Regions from separate parts of the Shewanella sp. BJSY2023SW007 genome, predicted to be linked through region 2. Evidence: predicted binding sites of a transcription regulator. Region 2 holds the regulator's gene; the other holds the start of a gene.
What was found. The regulator MetJ, encoded in region 2, represses methionine synthesis genes. The targets are predictions, from matches to a motif close to TAGACGTCTAGACGTCTA.

Region 1: a site for MetJ is predicted at 2,098-2,115, ahead of serA (phosphoglycerate dehydrogenase). Genes of this name have one in related genera too.

Annotation. Positions count from the first base shown of each region.
Region 1 is NZ_JBKORL010000030.1:8-10,977, forward strand. It holds gene ACMHXE_RS06125 (helix-turn-helix transcriptional regulator) at 569-1,234, opposite strand; gene ACMHXE_RS06130 (DUF2238 domain-containing protein) at 1,444-2,049, opposite strand; gene serA (phosphoglycerate dehydrogenase) at 2,208-3,437, shown strand; gene ygfZ (tRNA-modifying protein YgfZ) at 3,537-4,502, shown strand; gene ACMHXE_RS06145 (HD domain-containing phosphohydrolase) at 4,561-5,592, opposite strand; gene ACMHXE_RS06150 (PAS domain S-box protein) at 5,684-10,970, opposite strand, start outside.
Region 2 is NZ_JBKORL010000038.1:586-11,555, forward strand. It holds gene ACMHXE_RS07055 (bifunctional aspartate kinase/homoserine dehydrogenase II) at 1-2,149, opposite strand, end outside; gene metB (cystathionine gamma-synthase) at 2,166-3,326, opposite strand; gene metJ (met regulon transcriptional regulator MetJ) at 3,542-3,856, shown strand; gene ACMHXE_RS07070 (sulfite exporter TauE/SafE family protein) at 3,932-4,675, shown strand; gene ACMHXE_RS07075 (conjugal transfer protein TraF) at 4,678-5,871, opposite strand; gene nrfD (NrfD/PsrC family molybdoenzyme membrane anchor subunit) at 6,029-6,973, opposite strand; gene ACMHXE_RS07085 (4Fe-4S dicluster domain-containing protein) at 6,970-7,542, opposite strand; gene phsA (thiosulfate reductase PhsA) at 7,555-9,834, opposite strand; gene ACMHXE_RS07095 (c-type cytochrome) at 10,388-10,714, shown strand; gene ACMHXE_RS07100 (DUF3373 domain-containing protein) at 10,835-10,970, shown strand, end outside.

The DNA of each region.
Region 1 (10,970 bases), on a different contig from region 2:
CACGGCGGCTAGCATTGCTTTAAGCCTTAAATCCCTCACCAATACTTGCCGGGCTTTTGACCACAGACGTAACCCATCACCTGCGGTGGGCTCTTGCACAGGCGATCCTGTGACACGGCGTTAATACGTCCCTGTAGCCTCGACGAAAACATCCTTGTTTTCGACGGTCACAGTTCCGCCTGTGCCTGAAAATGAGGTGTATGTCTGCAGGCATATAGGTAGCTTCAAACAAGTTAGCTCTCACAAAGTTGCTCCAATCCCTCCTCGGTGTCGCCGAGAGCCTTTGGCGCAAATAACGTAGCTGAAGGCGAACACTCGCCGGTGACGAGTGTGCTCATGAGCGCAAGCTATTGACAGATTGGAATGCTTAAGCTCCACGACTTTCGCCGCGGGCACAGCAGCTATCATAGCTTTGGCTGAAAGCCATTACCGAGACACAAAACAGCACCAAGCAGCGGTGACTGCCGCACTCTGAGAGGAATTTTCCACTAACTTGGCTTACATAAAAGCCATCAAAGCATAAACAAGCCCCATTCGGGGCCAAGTTCAAGCTAAATCCAGCGACAAATCAACTGATGAGATCGAAGTGACTTTGGTAAGTCTGGGCCCAACGTAACAACTCGACTCGATTACGAGACTGGGTCTTGCGGAAGATCGATGAGATATGCGCCTTAACCGTATGTTCGCTAATACACAGACGCTGGGCTATCTCTTTATTCCTGGCGCCGCTGGAAACCAGTTGAATAATGGTTCGCTCACGCCGGGTCAACATCTGCAGCATGGAAACTGTATCGGCCGACATCTCATTGCCTGTATCCAGAGTTTTGACCAACTTACGGAACATCTTGCTGATAAGGGTTCTGTCGTACCAGAGCTCATCGGCCACCATCTTGCGCAGACCAGTAAGCATAAGATCGATACGCTGATCTGAGTAGAGCACTCCGCGGATCCCCAGCAACATAGCCGATTCCTGATCCAGTGACCCTCTGTTGACTTGATAAAGAGCGACTGGAACGTGAGAAACCAGACGACTGGCCAATAAAGGGATCCCCTTATTATCCAGCGCAGCCCCCTTCTGAGAGATTAGATAAAAAGTACTATCACTCTTCTGCGGTTCCAGCTGCTCCGGATGGCGTACTATACGGGTCTTAAGACCGATGGACTCGGCCAGTATGGCCAAATGACAAGGGGCGGCTATTTGATTTATAAAAACCAACTCATTGATACTACTCATTTTTACTCTTCTCCCTGAAAAGTCTTGCTTATATCCCTAAAGGGATAGCTTCCTTAATCACTTTAAGCGCTACTACACAAAAAGCATCAGACGATTCTGACCAGATAGTGTCCGGTTTTCATCACCATAAAGTATTATTCTAACAATCTTTAACGACTTTTCTGACAAAAGATTGTAAAGAGTGTATCCAAAACTCTTTGTTCCAACTGTCAATCTATGCCTAAATGCCGCAGTTGACGGTCATGAAATGAGGATAAGAAGAACAAGGCAGCGATAGCACCGACAAGGGCCATTAGCATATCCGACTGGGTATCCCAGACGTAACCTTGGGTGCCGAGAAAAGCCTCGGCGCCGGTTCCGGTGGCAACGGCGACCCACCATTCAATCAGTTCATAGAAGGCCGATAAGGCCAAGGCAAAACAACTGACCAGAAAAGCACACCAGGCACCAGGTTTCACCGCTTGATTACGCAGCAGTATCTCCCTGGCAATCATTGCCGGGATAAACCCTTGCGCCAAATGACCCAACTTATCGTAGTTATTGCGCTCAGAGCCCATCCACTGTGCCAAAGTATCGAACAGCGGCACCTCGGCATAAGTGTAGTGGGCGCCGACAAACAGTATCAGGCAATGCACCAAGATCAGGCCATAAAGCAGCGGGGTCAACGGAAAACGTTTGCGGGTAAAAAACAATATCGGCAGTGCCAACATACCCGGCAGCGCTTCCAGCCACCAAGTGAAATCATCTTTGGGGGCAATGGCCGACCAAATAAGTACCGCAAAATAAATGACCAGCCAGATAATTGTGTTTTTCAAGCCACTTTCCTTATGCCAGTGATTGTTCTCAATTAGGGAAAAATACTTTAGCCATCTAGCCCTCCACTTCATCTGAAAAAAGTGCTACTTTGGTTGGGCATGAGCGAAAATATCATAGCATACGTACATTAGTTAATAATCAAGAGGGTACCTATATCATGGCGAAACACTCGCTGGACAAGGATAAAATTAAAATCCTGTTGTTGGAAGGCGTCCACCAATCAGCCGTTGATGTGCTGGAAAGGGCTGGCTACACCAATATCGAGTATCATAAGGCATCACTTTCCGGCGCTGAACTGCAGCAGTCGATCAAAGATGCCCATTTCGTCGGAATCCGCTCCCGTACCCAACTGACCCAAGAAGTCTTGCAACGAGCTGAAAAGCTGGTTGCCATAGGATGTTTCTGTATCGGTACCAACCAGGTCGATCTCAAGGCGGCCGAGCAACTGGGTATTCCAGTATTCAACGCGCCCTTCTCCAATACCCGCAGCGTGGCCGAACTGGTACTCGGTGAAATCATCATGTTGCTGCGCGGTATTCCGCAGCGCAACGCCCTGGCCCATCGTGGTGGCTGGCTCAAGAGCGCCAATGGCAGCTTCGAAGCCCGTGGCAAGACCCTTGGGGTCATAGGTTATGGTCATATCGGCACCCAGCTTGGGATCCTTGCCGAAACCTTAGGGATGAAAGTGATCTTCTTCGATATCGAAGATAAGCTGCCGCTGGGTAACGCCCAGCAGGTTCACTCCATGGAGCAACTACTGTCTCAGGCCGATGTGGTCAGCCTGCATGTGCCCGAAACACCTCAGACCAAAGAGATGATTGCCCAGGCCGAACTGGCGATGATGCGCAAGGGCAGCATACTGATCAATGCTTCCCGCGGCACAGTGGTAGATATCGACGCTCTGGCTGTCGCCCTCAAAGAGCAACAGTTGGCCGGCGCCGCTATTGACGTTTTCCCGGTTGAGCCCAAGTCCAATACTGACGAATTCCAAAGCCCGCTGCGCGGTCTGGACAATGTGCTGTTAACCCCACACATAGGTGGCAGCACAGAAGAAGCCCAGGAAAACATAGGTATTGAAGTTGCCGGCAAACTGGCCAAATACTCAGACAACGGCTCTACCCTGTCGGCAGTTAACTTCCCGGAAGTATCGCTTCCGCAGCATAAAGATGCCTCCCGACTGCTGCATATTCACCATAACCGCCCCGGTATTCTGATCAAGATTAACCAGGCGTTCTCGGAGAAAGGCATCAACATTTCAGCCCAGTACCTGCAAACCACACCGACCATAGGTTATGTGGTGATGGAAGTGGATACCACTCAGGCGGAAGAAGCACTAACAGAACTCAAGTCTATCGAAGGCACTATCCGCACCCGATTGCTGTTCTGATTTTCACAGGGCGCCTTATTACCCTTGGCGCCCTGTTTATTTCTGTCAAATCCGCTACAATCGCAGATCTCTTAATGCCTTCAATCTCAGGATCTTGTTATGAGCATTTGCGTTTCACAGCCCGATTGGCCTCTGGATGCCGGCATTCCGGATCTGCTTATTTCCCGCCTCTCTCACTTGGGTCTACTTGCCGTTACCGGTGAACAGGGCCGCAGCTTTATCCACGGTCAGGTCACCACAGATATCAGCTCTCTCACGACAGAGCAGTGGCGTTGGGGCGCTCACTGCGACCCCAAAGGCAAGATGCTTTCAAGCTTCAGAACCTTTACTCTGGGTGATGCCCTGATATTGATGATGCCAAGAGATACCCTGGCAGCTGACTTGCCGCAATTGAAGAAGTATGCGGTATTCAGTAAGGCCGAACTGGTCGATGTCAGTGACGATTACAGCCTCTTGGGTGTTGCCGGGACCAAGGCTGCCACTTGGCTGGCAGAGCAGCTCCCGGGCTTCAACGCCGAACAACAAGTCAGCGTCATCGAAGGCGGCGTAGTGCTGCAAGATGGCGAGAGCTTTATTCTGGTACTGCCCAAGGCCGAGGCCGAGGCCTTGTGTCAGCAACAGCTACTAGTCGATGCCAGTGCCTGGCAAGAGCTGGAAATCCTCGCCGCCTACCCTAACCTGCCGGCAGCACTCATGGGTCAATTTGTACCGCAAATGTGCAACTTGCAGGCCATTAATGGCATCAGTTTCACCAAGGGTTGCTACATGGGCCAGGAAACCGTCGCCCGAATGAAGTATCGCGGCGGCAACAAGCGGGCACTTTATATTCTCAAAGGTAAAGCCACTGTCGATATCACTCCTGAAACCACGCTGGAGAAGGCTCTGGATGGCGGTTTTCGTAGGGGCGGCAGCATTATTGAAGCCGTCCAACGAAATGGCGAGTTGCTGCTGACTGCAGTGCTGGCCAATGACACAGAAGTCGGCGCCAAATTCCGCATCGCCGATGATGAAAACAGCGAACTGACAGTACTGCCTCTGCCCTACTCTCTGGAAGAGCAGGAGTAACAATGAATGACCCAATAAAGGCGCCGTCGGCGCCTTTATTTTTATCCGCAGTTTGTTGCTATTCGGTGCCGGACTCGGTTTCCATATGGGTATCACGCACCTCAATCACCTGGGGCAATATCTGTTTGAAGAACTCCACCAGTTCAGGATCAAAGTGTTTCCCCGACTCTGACTCCAGTAGCGCCATGGTATCTTCTATGCTCCAAGCCTTCTTGTAAGGTCGAATCGAAGTCAGGGCATCGAAGACATCGGCAATGGCGACGATTCGCCCCTCAATGGGAATATCTTCGCCTTTCAACCCACTGGGATAACCTGAGCCATCCCACTTTTCGTGGTGGGTCAGTGCTATCCTCCGGGACATCTGCAGCAGAGGATCCGGATGTTCACCAATAATCTCGGCGCCGATTTCGGCGTGTTGTTGCATGATTCTCCACTCTTCGGCATCCAGCTTGGCCGGCTTTTTCAGCACTGCGTCCGGCGTACCTATCTTGCCGATATCATGCATGGGCGCCGCGTTATAGAGTAGTTCACAAAAGTGTTCCGGCAACTGGGCCTGCTGCGCCAGTAGCTTGGCGTAGTGGCTCATGCGAATAACGTGTAAGCCGGTTTCGTTATCCTTGTATTCGGCAGCGCGGCCCAGGCGACGAATGATCTCGAAACGGGTCTGTTCCAGCTCGTGGGTGCGTTCACGCACCTGTTGTTCCAGCAAGCGCTGCTGATCATAGAGGGCCAGATGGTTACGTACCCGCGCCTTAACTATCGGGGCACTGACAGGTTTGGTGATGTAGTCGACGGCTCCCAAATCAAACCCCTGGGTCTCATCGGCCACTTCAGAGAGAGCGGTGACAAAGATCACCGGAATATGGCAAGTCATAGGCTCTTGCTTGAGACGCTTACAGACCTCATAGCCATTCATACCCGGCATCATCACATCCAGGAGGATTAGATCCGGAGGATTCTTCTGCGCCAACGCCAAGGCTCTTGGGCCATCTATCGCCACCTTGAGCTTATAGTCATCGCCGAGGATCCCGAGCAGAATATCAATATTCTCCGGTGTATCATCCACCACCAGTACAGTGGCTTTTTCCATCTCAATCTCCCTCTTACTCCAGGTTCCGCATCGCTCTTGGACGTCACTGGTATATCCTGTGACCCACATTACCTATTGAGTATAGCCAGGGTCACTCAGTCTCGTTCAGCTCTTGCTGCAGCTCGCGGACAAGATCGGCAGCATCATCAAACTGATAGCTGCCAACCATGCTGCTGACAGGTTTCAAGCGCTGCCACAGCGGTTTACTCACCCGGCGACTCAATGCTTCCAGTTGGACGACGGCTTCGGCATCAGCATCTTCCAGACTGCTTTGCAGTTGCTCCAAAGCGGTTTTAAGCGTCTCGGTATCCATCTCCTCGGCGGCATCAGCTTCCGTCTGAGAAGCGCTTTGCGGCTTATCCCCCATCCAGTCCGCAATGGCGTCGACAATAACGGCGACCCGCTTTTCCACTGCCTGCAACTCTTGCTCACACTCTTCGCCGGCTGCCAACTTGGCTTCCAATTGCCGCGCCTCTTCCACCAAAGGCTCAGAGCAGAGATTACCGGCCAGCCCCTTTAGGGTATGCGCCACCCTGACCGCTTCTTCCTGCTGTTGCTCCTTGAGCGCCTTGCGAATACGTTTGCCGACGTTGCCCTGACTACCTAGGAAACGCTCGAGGATACGTCGATAGAGGCGCTCGGAATGCTGCACCAGTTGTAGTCCCCGGTCGATATCCAGGCTCTCTTGTTCCGGCCAGCTCACCAGATCCTCAGAATCATCTCCATCGGCCATACCTGTGTTATTATTCCCTGCAACTGGGGCTTGTCCCCCTCCCAGATACTGCAACAACACCTGATACAAGAGGCTGACTTCTATCGGCTTGGCAATGTGATCATTCATGCCGGCCCTCAGGCACATCTCCTTATCGCCGGCCATGGCATTGGCCGTCATGGCGACCACAGGTAACTGCTCAAGCCCTGGCATCTTGCGCAGCGCCTCTGTGGCCTGATAGCCGTCCATTACTGGCATCTGGCAGTCCATCAGCACAAGATCAAACTGCTGCTGCGCCAGCTTCTCCAGCGCTATCTGGCCGTTTTCTGCGATAGACAAGTCTATGCCTACCTGCTCGAGAAACTCGGTCGCCACCTCCTGATTCATCTCATTGTCTTCCACCAGCAGCACGCGTTTGCCAACAAGAGCCGCCAGTTGCAGCGATTCGAGATCCAGTACCTTGCGCCTGACGGGAATATGCCCCTGACGTCCAAGCGCCAACATAATGCCGTCGAGTAATCTGGAGGCACTGACCGGCTTGGTGATATAGCCGTTGATCCCGAGTTGCTCCAACTGTTCGATAAAGTCACTGTTGGCGTGGGCCGATACCATGAGGATCAGCGGCGGCTCCTTTAGCTGCAATATTTGCCGGGCAGTTTCCATACCGTCCATCTCAGGCATTTTCCAATCGATCAGGGCCATCTTGTAGGGCTTGCGCTTCACCTTATCCAGCGCCTCCATGCCGCTGCGGGCACAGTCGACGGCAAAGCCCATGCTCTCGAGCGTAGTGCGCAAGATATCTCTGGCGGTGCCGTTGTCATCGACCACCAGAATGGGCATACCTTCCAGTTCCTGCTCGACATTCAGCTTGTCGTTTTCCGCCACTTTGAGCCGCACGGTAAAGAAGAAGCAACTGCCGTTGCCAAACTGGCTCTCGACACCGATTTCACCCTCCATCAGTTCCACCAGCTGTTTGGAAATCGCCAGCCCAAGCCCGGTACCACCGTATTTACGGGTGGTTGAGGTGTCTGCCTGGCTGAAAGACTTAAACAACCTGGCCTGCTGCTCGGCCGTCAGACCTATACCACTGTCGCGCACTGCGAATCTCAGGATCACTTCATCCTGCTCGCGGCTAAGCTCAGTTATCGACAGCATCACTTCGCCACGCTCGGTAAATTTAATGGCGTTGTTCATCAGGTTAATCAACACCTGACTGAGGCGCAGCGGGTCCCCTTCCAGATAACTGGGCACACCAGGGGCCACGGCAAACAACAGCTCCAATTGTTTATCAGCGGCACGTTCCGAGAACATATCCCCGAGATCTTCCAAAATACTGTCGAGCTGGAACGGCACCACTTCGATATCCAGCTTGCCGGCCTCAATCTTGGAGAAGTCGAGAATGTCATTGATGATCCCCAGCAGGGATTGCGACGCCCGTTCAATTTTTTCCACATAGTTACGCTGTTTGTTATCCAGTTTGGTCTGCAGGCACAGTTGTGACATACCGATAATGGCATTCATCGGGGTGCGTATCTCGTGGGACATATTGGCAAGAAAGTCGCTCTTGGCCTTGTTGGCGGCATCGGCTTCATCTTTGGCCGTCATCAGCTCATTGGACAAGAGTTTCAAGCGGGTAATATTGGCAATGCTCATGACCACTGAGCGTTCACGATCACCTTCTTCCTCAATTTCAGAAGCGTTGACAGCCATCCACATAGGCTCGCCCGAGGCACTGAGCAGGCGCCACTCGCCGCTGACACTGTGATCGTCACTCTGCTGCAGGCACTCGTACAACTCGCTGACTTTGCTTCTGTCTTCCGGCAGCATCAGTTCGGCAAACGAGCGACGTTTAAGCTGTTCGGCGCTCATTCCCATATCACTGCAGAATTGGCCGTTACAATCCATTATGGTGCCGCGATCATCCAGATTGACTATGCCTATGCCTGCGTTATCAAACAGGGCGCGGAAATGGGCCTCACTCTGAGCCAGCTCGGTTTCCATCTTTTTACGGCCGCTGATATCGGTCAGATAACCGTTCCAAAGCATGCCATCCTGCTGTTTACTGCCTTTGGCACCGGCCTCAAGCCAACGTACCTCGCCGGAAGGATGACGGTAGCGAAACTCTTTGATCCACTGCAGCCCCCCTTCACCGGAAAGCAGCCGAATAATACTGTCTCTATCTTCAGTAACGATCCGCTCGGCCACCAGTTCAAAATCGGCCATTACCTCATTCTTGTGGTGGCCCAAAGTGGCAATGGCTGCACTGGAAAGGAAGGTGAATCTGCGTTGCTGCGGGCCTTGCCAAAACAGTTGATACACAGTACTGGGCACAGACTCAGTGATGGTTTCCAGTTGCTCCCGCGACTGCTCCATCTTTTCCTGAGCCAGCTTGCTGTCGGTAATGTCGTTGAGGCTACCATCGAACCAGAGAGGATTCCCATCTTCGTCGTAACTGGCCTTACCCTTTTCATGGATCCAACGCACGCTGCCATCCCGGTGGCGAATGCGATACTCAACATCAAAGGCTTGCTGCTCGGCCAGAGCCGAGTTTATGGTGTCAGTACACAGCTGCTTGTCTTCATCTATGACCAGGGAGCCATAACTGCGCTTCTTGCTGTCGATGAAATGCCAGGCCGGATAACCGCTTATCTCTGTGATATTGTCGCTGACATACTCCATGGTCCACTGTTCATCGACCCTGGTACGATAAACGGCGCCGGGGATATTGGATACCAGACCGCGAAAACGGCTCTCGCTCTCGCGAATTTTACGCTCTACCGCCAGTTGCTCGGTCAGATCCCGAATCGATGCTGCTACCTGGCGTTTGCCCTTATGATCGGCCGGTAACAGGCTCAAACCTATCTGCACCGGAAACTGGGAGCCATTACACTTGAGTGCCTGCAGCGCCTTGCCCTTGGCCATCATGCGATCCTTACCGTCAGTCACAAAGGTATGACGCTTGGCCGCATGCTGCAAACGATCCACTTCCGGCAACAATTGATCTATGTTGAGCTTGAGCATCTCCTCGGCGTTATAGCCGAACAGCTCCTGACAACGGCTGTTGGAGAACACCAGCATGCCATTTTCATCGACAATCAGCATCGCCTCTGGCGCCGCTTCCAGCACTGCGTTGGACCAGGCCGCGGCGGAAAACTGCTCGGTAACATCGTTGAACAGCATCTCCACCGAAATCAACTTGCCTTCCTCATCGAGTAAGGGCTGCATAAACAGATCCAAACGTCTCAGCCCACCTTCGGCATCGGCCAACTCCACCTGATGCGGCGGCACAGACTCGCCGGCCAGCGCCTGTTCCATATACTGCCAATTTGCTTCGTTGATGCTGTTGCTGGAAAAGAGCCGTTGATACTTGCGCCTGAGCACCTCTGGGGAGATGCCCAACACCTTCTCCACCCCATCGCTGGCCTGCACTATCGCACCGTAAGGATCCATAGAGCAATAGAAGGACTTGTCACTCATGCCGTCGATAAGCTTGGCAAATCTGTTGCCTCGGGAGTCGAGCAGTGCCTGTTCTCTCTCCTCGAGGATTTCAGCCATCTCATTGAATTTATTGCTGAGAGTCGCAATTTCCCGCACTACGCCTTCAGGCTTTTGTAAACGTTTTATCAATCCCTTGCTGAAATCCACTATCCCGGCTTCCAACTGCTCCAGGGGCTGGGTGAGACGCTTGGCACTCCAGTAACTGGTCACCAGCAACAATATGGCCAACAACAACAGGTTGATTGTTAACGAGCTGAAATCCTGAAGGAAAGCGCGTAACAACTGTTTTTGTGGGGTAATCACCAACACCCGCCATTCCAGTGGCGCCACTCTGGCAACACTGGCAAGGTACTGCACACCATTGAGGTCACTCAGTGCTACTTCAGGAGTGTCGGCGGCGTAGATATGTTGTGCCGCTTCCTTTCCAGCGGCGGTATTGACGAGCCAATCTTCCAATTTGGCATTGCGGCTAAGGTTATTGTCCGGGTGATAGATGAGCCGCCCCTGGTTATCCAACACCAACAGCTTTTTGGGATCGATTCCCAAGCGAATCGGCAAGCTGGAAAGCGCCAGATCTGTGGTTATGACTCCCAAAGGTGCTGCTTCACTGCCAAAAGGCTGTGAGAAGGTGATCATCAAGGCATTGCCGGCCCCCTCGTCGAAATAAGGAGGAGCCCAATAACCGTCAGGATGCTTAAGCGCCTCGGTCCACCATCCCCATTCGCCGCTGGTGTAATCATAGGCTTCCTGACCTATGTCCATAATCGCAATAGAAAGATCCTGGCGAAAAGCATAGGGCGCGAAGCGTTTTTGCCCGGGCAGAAATCCGGGCTGAAAGGCAATGGCGCTGCCATAAAAATTGGGGTTGCGCTGCAATCTGTCTTTAAGCAGTTGATAAAGATCGTCAGCTTGCTGCAGGCGCTCGAATGACTCAAGATGCCCCAGGCTGTAGGCCAGAGTTTGGGTATTGCGCTGCGCCAAAGACAATTCAAATTCGAGCCGCTTGGCAGCAAAGTCGGCTTTTTCGGCCAGATCGGTAAAGAAGGCCTTTTCTTCATCCTGATAGTTATACCAGCCGGTGATCCCTGAGATCACAGTCATGATAATGATCAAGGGAACAGCTATTTGAAACAGAATGCGGCTGCGAAAAGTCCTGAGTGTCTTGCTA
Region 2 (10,970 bases):
TGTTTTGCTCGGCCGCGGCAGCAAACTGCTGCGCGAGAGTGGCATCCAATTCGGGGATCCGCTGCAAAAACTCATCCAACGGAATATCGGCCAGCGCCTCAGGCACCAGAGAGCTTAAGCGAATATCCTCAAGCTCCAGTTCCAAACCGATTTCACGGGCCAAAATCAACAGCTTGCGCTGCATGTCACGCCCGGAAAGATCGTCCCTGGGATCCGGCTCAGTGATCCCCAGCTCTTTGGCCTGCAACACCAGCTCGGAGAAAGGTTTGATGCCATCGAAATGCTCAAACAGCCAGCAGAGCGTGCCGGAGAAGATACCGCCGACAGCCTCTACCCTGTCGCCGCTGTTGTGCAAATCATTGAGCGCGTGCTGCACCGGCAGCCCGGCGCCGCAACTGGCGTTGTAACGCCAGAACAGTCGGCGGTTACCCAGTTGTTGTTTCAGCTCACGGTAGAAAGGCAATGGCCCGGAGCCGGCCAACTTGTTGGCACTGACCATATGAATGCCACGGGCAAAAAACTCAGGATACTGCAGTGTCAATCCGGCGCTGGCACTGATATCCAGCGCCACCAGTTCATCGGCTTGCAGCAACGCAAGCTGTTCGAACAGATGTTCATACTGCCAAGGGGTAGCTTCGGCTTCAAACCTTGTCTGCCAGTCATCCCCAAAGATCCCCTCATTGCAGATCCAGGCACGGCTCGAACTCGCCAAGCCCAGGAGTTCAACACTGGCCTCCAGCTCACGTTTGAGGCCGTCGCGTGCTCGGCTAAATAGTTCCACCCAGGCTTCGCCTATGTTACCCACCCCCAGCAGAATAACGCCTATGCGTTTGCGGGGGCCGGCGCAGCGCCTGTGCACCTTCTGGGTCAGCAGGTTCACCTGAGATTTGGGCACCAGGGTGACCAGGCTGAGTTGGTCCTGATACAGAGGCCGCGCTTCACGGCTCAGCAAGCGGGCAAAACTACGGCGATAACTGCCGGCGCCACTGCTTACCAGGGCCACCAGCCCAAGCTCTCTGTCCTCGGTAATGCTTTGAATTTTGAGCTGGGATGTCTGCGCTTCCAGTAACTGCCAGACTTGGCGGGATAATTCGGGAGTAAAGGCCAGCTCAAGTTTGTGTTGCCCTTGAGACCAGTAGGCCAGCGGGGTCAAACCCGCCTCATTGAGCGCATCGAGCGTCTGAGTCTGAGCCTGGGTGCCATTGAACTCCAGGCTCAAGAGGGACACCTGATTGAGATTGGTCACCACAGGGGCGCTTGCGGCATCACTCTTGGGGGCTATCAGGGTAAAGTCGGTATGCGAGGCGTAGCTAGAACGCACCGCCAGGCTGACATCGGTATTAAATAACGGCTGCAGGGTACGGCAATGCAGTACCGGGGAGCCGAGCCGCGCCAGGCGGTCGGCCTCAGCCAGCGACATGCTACTCAGCAATTTGGCATCGGCAATCTTGTTGGGATCGGCATTGAACACCCCTTCAACATCTGTCCAGATAGTGACCCTGTCGATATCGGCCAGGCTGGCTATAAGAGTGGCACTGAAGTCGGAGCCGTTGCGACCGAGCAACAGAGTTTCGCCTTGGCTATTGGCGCAGATAAAGCCGGTGATCACCAGGCGCTCATCGGGATGCTCGGCCAGCAGCCGCTGCACCCTTTCACGGGACTCATCGAGGCGAATCCTGGGTACTGCGCCCTCATCGGCAATCAATAAACTGCGGGCATCCACATGGGAAGCGGCAACACCGGACTCCCGCAGCAGCGCCGCCATCAGTCTGGCCGACCAGCGTTCGCCGAAACCCACCACCTGATTGCATTGGTATTCGCTGAGTTCAGGCAAGGACAATAAACTGGCCAGTTGCGCCTTATCTGTAGACAGACGCTCCCGCAGTTGACGTGCCTGTTCATTGCCCAGCAGCTGTTCAATCAGATTCTGCTGATAACCGACAAGCACCTGTAGCTCTTCCTGCCACAGAGCGCCAGATTCCTTCAGGTTCAGCAGTTTATAGAGAAAATTGGTACTCTTGCCGGCAGCGGAAACCACCACAAGATCATCGGCATGACCATGGGTTAGCAAAATATGGGCGACCCGTCGGTAGCAATCGGCATCGGCGAGACTGGAACCGCCAAACTTATGTAGGTGACAACGTGCCATCTCAAGCTCCTTCAATTCAACAGTTTGCGGCTGCCGCCAATCCGGCGGCGATATCGTCCAGCAGATCCCGGCCATCTTCTATACCCACAGACAAGCGGATAAGCGTGTCTTTAATACCGGCTTCGGCGCGAGCCTCACTCGCCATGGCTCTGTGGGTCATGGTGGCGGGCACGGCCACCAGGCTCTCAACCCCTCCCAGGCTCTCGGCCACGGAAAACAGCTTGAGCGCGCCGAGGAAGGCAACCACCTGCGCCTCATCACCCTTGAGTTCAAAACTCAGCATAGCGCCAAAGCCACTCTGCTGCCTGGCGGCAATCTCATGACCTGGGTGACTCTTAAGCCCCGGATAGTAAACTTTGTCTACCACGGGACTCTGGCTCAGCAGCGCCACTATGCGCTCGGCATTGGCCTGATGCTCGCGGATCCTCAGCGCCAGAGTACGCAAGCCACGCAGGGTCAGGTAGCTGTCGAAGGCGCCACCGCTCAGCCCGAGCGTGTTGGACCACCAGTGCAATTGCTCTGCCAGTTCAGGATCTTTGGCAATCACGGCGCCGCCTACCACATCGCTGTGGCCATTGATGTATTTAGTGGTCGAGTGCACCACTATGTCGGCCCCCAACAGCAAAGGCTGTTGCAGCGCCGGCGATAAAAAGGTGTTGTCGACCACCACCAATGCCCCCTGCTGGTGGGCCGCCTCGGCAATGGCGGTAATATCCACTACCCGCAGCAGCGGATTGGATGGCGTCTCGAGCCACACCATGCGCGGCTTTTGCGCCAGGGCAGCGGCGAGTGCTTGCGGGTCGGTTTGATCCAAAACCTGCAAACGAAACTGGCCCTTGGCGGCCAGATTGGTGAACAGCCTATAGCTACCGCCATAACAGTCATGGGGCACCAACAAGAGGTCATCCGGCCCCAGCAGGTTGACTACCAGAGTAATGGCCGCCATACCGGTAGCGGTTATTGCCGCACTGCAGCCCTGCTCCAGCTCCCCCAAGGCATCCCCCAGAATGGAGCGGGTAGGATTACCCGAGCGGCTGTAATCAAAGGCTCTTGGCTGAGTGTGGCTATCAAAGGCATAGTTGGTCGACAGATAGATGGGTGGCACCACGGCCCCGTGCTGGCTGTCTGATTCGATGCCCTGCCGGACCGCTGTGGTTGCTAATCGCCGCTCTGTCATAATCGACTCCTGAATGCTGAAGTTCGACACCACAAAGATGTCTGGACGTCTAAATCTAACCAATGACCATCCAGCCGTCAATAGGCATCAAGACGTTTGGACGTCCAAATGTATGGATTTCTGTTCATATTGCACAGATTTTGCAGGCAATCATTTGACTGTATCCTGTAAGGGTTTAAAATCTGCTGCGAATTAGTGAGATCACAGGTGAATCAATGACTGAATGGAATGGCGAATACATCAGCCCTTATGCCGAACACGGCAAGAAGAATGAGCAAGTGAAAAAAATCACTGTCTCTATTCCGTTGAAGGTACTGAAAGTATTGACCGATGAGCGCACCCGGCGCCAGGTAAACAACCTGCGGCACGCCACAAACAGCGAACTGTTGTGCGAAGCCTTCCTGCATGCCTATACCGGCCAGCCACTGCCCAATGATGAGGATTTGTCCAAAGACAAACCAGACAGCATCCCGGAAGAAGCCAAACGCATGATGGATGCCATGGGCATTGAATGGGAAGACATGGAATAAGTGTCTTATTCCTCTGAATTATCTTATTGTTGAACAAGGATCGCTGCGCGATCCTTTTCTTTTGGGAGCTTGCGAATGCTGTCATTGATAGATCCCGTCACCCTGTTGCTGGCATCCCTGATCATATTTACCGGTGCCCTGACCCAGTCGCTGATAGGCTTTGGCCTGGCAGTGGTAGCCACTCCCTTATTGTATATCGTCGATCCGGAGCTGGTTCCCGCTCCTGTTATCGCCATGGGGTTTTCCATCGCCCTGCTGACACTGATACGCGAGCGCGGCCACCTGGAATTCAACGGCTTGCAATATGCCTTGCTGGGAAGGCTCCCCGGCGGCCTGATTGGTGCCACCCTGCTGTTGCTGGCACCGCAACCGATTATGGGCTTGACCATAGCCCTGATTGTGGCCGTAGCCGTATTCCTCAGCCTTAGAAAGTACAGCATCAAGATCAACCGCCTCAGCCTGTTTATTGCCGGGATATTTTCCGGGATATTCGGCACCGTGGCCGCCATAGGTGGACCGCCGATGGCTCTGCTGCTGGCGGGTAAGGATGCCAGTCAGTTCCGCGCAGCGCTGTCGGCCTTCTTTATCTTCAGCTCCTTGATAGCCTTGATTATTCTCGGCTGTTTTGGCCTCTTGACCTTGAGACACTTATGGCTGTCGCTGTTGCTGCTGCCTGCGGTATTTCTCGGTTTTCTGCTGGCTGGCCGCTTGGTGGGCCGGGTGGATAAAGAGAAGACCCGAGTTCTGACGCTGGCGCTGTGCGCCCTGAGCGCTCTGTTGCTGACCATCAAATCAAGCCTGGCGCTCATCAACGGTTAATTTTAGAAGTGATAGCTGGTTTGCAGCACGCCGCCTATGGCGTCATCGCTGCCAAACATGCCGGTGAGATCCAGCCGGAAACTGTTGCCTATGGCGAACCCTGTCCCGAGTGAATAAAGATCAGCGCTGTGATCATTGAGATCCTGGCGATAACCGAGCCGTAAAGCAACCCAGTCGGTAGGCCGGTATTCACCGCCTAAACGCCAATAGCGGCTGCCCTCAAGCTCGGCAAACTTGTCGTTGTCGGTAAGATCCAAGTCGCTGCTGAGTGAAAAGGCTGCCCAGTCATAGGCCACCCCGGCGGTAACCATAGGTTTCACCTGATAGGTAAGCTGCACGCCGCCGGCCTCTATGCTGCTTAAGTCCCGCTCGATAAGATTACGACCGCTGACACCGATAACCAAACCATCCAATGGCTGAAATGCCAGGCCAAGATCCAGGTTAAAGCCTGTGTCATCACTGCGATAATCATCATCATTGAAATCATCGGCATCGAAGTTGTTGGCGCTGACGGCATAGTTGAAACTATCCAGCCGTTGCAGCTTGGGAGTGACTCCCACTGTCACCGGCATATTGACGATAGATAGCGGATAGCTCACAGCCACCCCGAGCTCGGAAACCGCCCCGGCCACCACTCGCCCCTGGGAGGTCAAATCTTGGATTTCCGGCGGGTTATTGGGATCCAGATTATCCAGGGTATCAATATCCGCAGCGGCGATTTCGGCTATCCCCAGAGCATCGAGATAACTCTTGAACACAAAGGCATAGCTAAAACCATCCGAGGGCAGGACCAACGCCATATTGATACCGGCACTAACGTAAGCGCTATTGCCCTGCAGCGATTGCAAGTCACCACTGAGGCGCTTGCGGTAGTCATCGATAGCCGCTGTGTCGGCGGCGTCTATGGCATTGACCAGGGCGTCATAGTTATCCTGCAGGGCGTCAAACTTGTCGATCATCTGATCTTTATCGGCGCCATCGGCGCCTATGGTGGGAATGAGTAAACTGAAGTCACTGCTGCGGCGCGAAGGCAAAGCCAGCAGGGCCGGATTGGAAAAGGCCGCCGCCTCACGATTACCGGCCGCCACGGCAACCCCGCCCATGGCATCGGCGCGGGCCTCATAAACATCCTGCCCAGCCAACGCCAGCGTGCTGGCAAGCCCCGTCGTAAGCAGTGTCAACAGACTCAGTTTCATCTCATCACCCTCTTGCTTTTATCTGTAACCAGACGCAAGACGTTAGTTATATGGGTTAAAGATAGTCCAAATCTCAGTGGCACAATGGTATCAAGATACAAAAAAAGCCCGTACCAAATGATACGGGCTGAGGCTCAAACAGGTTCAGAAGTACTTGTTAACCAAGATAGCTCTGACCTGCATAGAGAATAAAGTGTCTAAGTGCCAGCACCCCGGTCAGACTACAGCAGGCTACCGCCAACATAGCGCCCTTGGTGTGACGGGTACTCGCAGGCAGCAACAACATTGAAAGCAGCGGGATACCAAAGCCGATACCCACAACCCCAATCCAGAACACGCTGGCCCAGACGCCACTTGTCAGTGATGCCAGCGCTGCCGCCGCTGCACCGCCCTTGAAATAGAGCGCGCAGAACAGCATGAACAGGAACAGGATTTCTGCCGCCATTATGGGCAATTCCAAACCGTGCATCCGTCCCAGCTGTGGGCAGTGCTTGTCTGTCTTGAACAGCAGCAGCGCCACTACCGCATTGGCGGCCGCACCGGCCGACAAGCCGGATACCAGGAACAGCGCCGGTAATACGGCAGTGTTCAGCATGGGGTAAGCGTTCATGGCGGAGATCAGGAAGCCTGTGTAAGCACCCACGACAATCGCCAGCACAAACAGCAGTACTTCCATAGTCTTGCGAAGGCCAGTCAGTGATTCTGCAATCCCTTTAAGAAAGCCCAGGCCCCAGTTACCGAGATCATCTTTCAGCACGACCAGCGCATAGGCAAAGGTCAGCGGAATATAGGCCAGCAGCGCCAACACCCCGATGGACATCACAGATGTCAGGTTGTAGTTGATCAGGATCAGCCAGAAGTGGAACGGCTTGGTCAGGTCAAACACCAGACACAGCATCCCCAGACAAATAGCCACTGGCGCTATCAAGGCTGCCGCCTTGAGAAGACCGCTGTCACCCTCTGTCTTGTTTTGCACCCAACGCAGCCCGATACCAATCAGCAGACTGCCTGCCGATAACCCAGCCAAGAAGAGGTAAACCGCAATGACCCAGTTCCAGGTTACAGGGTCGTATTGTGTCATATCGCCCCAAGTATTGTTCATGATTGGATCCCCCCTCTCTTGACAGGAATACGGTAGATTCTGGGCTTGGTACCCAGATGGGTCTTGTCCTGATAAGTCACGCGAGTGTTAAGCAGAGTCGCCACCTCGCTGCCGACCTCATTGGCATCACCGAACACCAGGGCATCGGTAGGACATACGGTCACACAGGCGGGTTGTTCGCCGCGCGCCAGTCGGGTGTCCTTACAGAAGTTGCACTTGTCGGCTACCTTGGTTTCCGGGTTCATAAAGCGCACTTTGTAGGGGCAGGCCGCCACACAGTACATACAGCCAACGCATTTATCTGCCTTGATGGAAATAATGCCGTCCTCGCCCACATAGGCCGCTCCGGTAGGACAGACCTTAACGCAAGGGGCATCTTCACACTGCTGACAGGAAACCCTGTGATACTTGAAGTGCAGATGCGGCGCATCCCCGAATGGACCTTCTACCCTTACCTGCAGGCGAGTTACGCTCTCAGGTACACCGTTTTCGCTGCGGCAGGCGACGTTACAGGCCTGACAGCCGATGCACTTATTCTCGTCGTGCACCATCACATATCTTTTAGTCATCTTCGCCTCCCCTTATGCCTTTTCCAGCTTCACACCTGTGGTGTGTACGTTCATACCGCACACAGGTGCAGTCACGTTGGGCAGCAGGTTGCCGCAATGCACACCCTTGCCGGTCGCCCGTGCCAGCTCCTTGTTCTTGGAACCAAAGCCCATGTAGGCGAATACAGTGTCGGGACGTATACCCTTGGTCACCAGCGCGTGGCCCTCTTCACTGCCGACACTGGACGTGAGACGAATGGCATCCCCATTCTCAATGCCATGCTTGGCGGCGGTGTCAGGGTGGATCCAGACGGCGTTGTCGGACATCAGGTTGGCCAGCATAGGCACATTGTGAGTTGCGCCATTGGTATGCACCGCCACCTTGCCCTGAATAAAGTAGAGCTCATCCGGCTGTTTCAGGGTCACTTCGCGATAAGCGATAGTGCCGCGTCCAGGCGCCATGCCTTCCACCTTGGCGGAGGTCAGTTCAATCTTGCCGCTGGGGGTCTTGAACTTAAGCGCGCTGCCGTAGGTACCATCTTCATCCATGGCTCTGGCGTTGGGGTAGGCGGCGACAAAGTCGGCCACCATCTTGGGTTCGCGCAGCATCAGCGGTTTGCCGTAGCTGACAAAGCCCTTGTCCTTGATGTGCTGTAGCAGCTGGGCGTCTTTATTCACCTGCAGGAATTGCAGGGTTTCCATGTTTTCCCAGGGATAGTACTGCTCCAGGCCCATCTCTATGCCCAGTTCACGGAAAATTTGCCAGGAAGGCTTGGCATCGCCAATCACATCCACCACTTGCTGACGCAGGTAGTAGGCCGGGTTCTTGCCGGACTTGTCGGCCACCTCTTCATCCCGCTCCAGATAAGTACACTCAGGCAGTATGATGTCGGCCCAGGCGGCGGTTTCACTGATGTAAACATCACAGGAAACCACAAACTCCATCTTCTTCAGGCTCTCAACCACCTTGGCGCGGTCAGTCATGGTCTGCATAGGGTTGGTACGGCTCATAACCCAGGCCCGCAGTTGGTAAGGCTTGGCTTCCAGGGTTGCATCTATGATTGACTGATAGATACCACCACCGGACCAGGCCATGGCAAACTGCTCATCCATCTGGTCGATACGTTTGGCTTGCGGCTTGGGCAGTTTAACGCCCGGCTTACCCAGCTCAGGAGCCACGGTCTCACCGGCAAACTTGTTGTAACCACCGGCCTTCTTACCCATGTAGAGACCACCCTTACGCTCCAGGTTACCGATCAGTACGTTGGCGGCATACAGTGCCCGGCGCATATCGAATTCTTCCGGAGTGAAGGTAGATCTGTGGCCAAAGTCGACCACGGCATGGGGCGCCGCGGCGGCATACTCGTGAGCAATACGGCGGATATCTGCGGCAGGTACGTCGGAAATTTTCTCAGCCCATTCGGGGGTGTAGGCCTTAACCTCAGCGGCAAACTCTTCAAAACCCACAACATAGCGCTCAATAAAGGCCTTGTCATAAAGGTTGTCGGCAATCAGCACATGGCACAGCGCCAGGGCTACGGCCACATCCGAACCGGGACGAATGGCATACCACTCATCGGCCTTGTCGGCCACCACAGAGAACCTGGGTTCAAACACCACCAACTTGGCGCCTTTGTCAGCCTGGGCCTTCATCATTCCCCGGGTTTCGGACATATTGATCCCCTCATAGAGGTTATGACCGAAGTTGATGATGTACTTGGAGTTGGAGAGATCCCGCTTCACCTTGGTACCGAACATCGCCTTGGCGGCAACCACATAACCGCCCGGGCAAGTGGTGTTATGGGTAAAGGAGTTGGGGCTGCCGTAAGCCTGACCCAAATAGAACAGGTGTCCGGACAGCGAACCTGACTTGGAGGAAAATGCCACGGCTTCAGGACCATGGTCGGCCTTGATTTGATTCAGCTTGGTAGCGATGGTTTGATAGGCTTCCTGCCAGCTGATTTCGGCCCACTTGCCTTCGCCGCGCTCACCGACACGCTTGAGTGGTTTGACAATCCTTTGTGGATCGTACAATAAACTGAGGCCGGCGCCGCCACGGGCACAGACCTTACCGCCGAATGATTTGGCTTCTTTATTGCCAGAAATAAAGACGTTTTTGCCATCGACTATCCGCGCCGAAATCGGGCAACGGGTCGAACACATCTCACACATACTGGCAATTTCAGTGGCACTGCCGGTCAGAGGGCTGCGCCCCAAAGCCGCCAGCGAACCGGGCAGAACTCCGGCCAGGGCACAAGTTGCCCCTCCGGCTCCAGCCCCTTTCAGAAAGGTGCGCCTATCAAGCTCTATCATGGTTTACCTCCATCCTCTCCCCTTGGGGAAAGGTCGCTCACACAGGTTATTGTTTGAATGGGATTCCGCTTGACTACAGCGGCTTGAGCTCATTGTTTACCCATTAAATTCCTGTGGGTATTGTGGTAAACCACATAGGGGGAGTGAGTGTGATCCATGCCCCGCAAAGATGCCGGAAAGGACATGAAAGTGTGAGGGTAATCCAGCCTCTAGCCGTTAAAAAAAAGCCACCACAAGCACCAAACCAGTTAACAAAAACCACTTTAGAGACAACAAATATTCACAACTGTTAAGCCGATCACGCTCATAAAATCAACCAAAACAACAGTGATGATTTCTGAGGAAAAAATAAAAACACAATAAAATTAAATAAATAAATACAAAAACGGTAAATCAATTAGATTTATTTCAATGATATTTTTATCAATTAGATTATTTTCATGAAGGTGATCTACTTCAAAGCTGATAAACCTCAGGATTGCTAAATTGACAACCGCAAGGACACATAAAATAACAGCCCATTAACGGAGCGGGCGGTCACCCAGAGGAATAGATGATGAACACCAGCAGCAAACTCGGCCTTCTGCTTTTAGCCTGTGCATTGGCCACAGGCGCCACCGCAGCCGACGGCGGCAACCCCAAGAAAGGCAAACACTTGTACAAAAAAGTCTGTAAAGAGTGTCACAGCAAAGCTGGCATAGGCGGCGAACTGACTCCCATGAGCAAGACCATGAGCCAATGGGACAGATTCTTCGCCAGAGACAAACACAAAGCCAAACCCGAGGCGTTTCAGCCTTTAACTGAGCAGGAACTCAAGGATATTCAACAGTTCCTGTACGACCATGCCGCCGACTCGGATCAACCCCAGACCTGCGGTTGATCCGAGCGCATAGGCGCCAATCACTTAACTAAATTTACGGCTTGCAAGCCAAGTATGGGGTTACCCCAGGGCCGCTTGCTGCCTGAAAATGACCGGCAAGGCCGGTCAGGAGAATCAACTATGCGTACTCTTATCGCACTGGCGGTGGCCCAGGCACTGGGTTTGGCTCTGCTCGGCAGCCCCCAGCTTCAGGCCGGGGAACTGGATGACAGCACCAAGATCCACGAGCTTAAACAGCAACTGCAGGAGATCACCG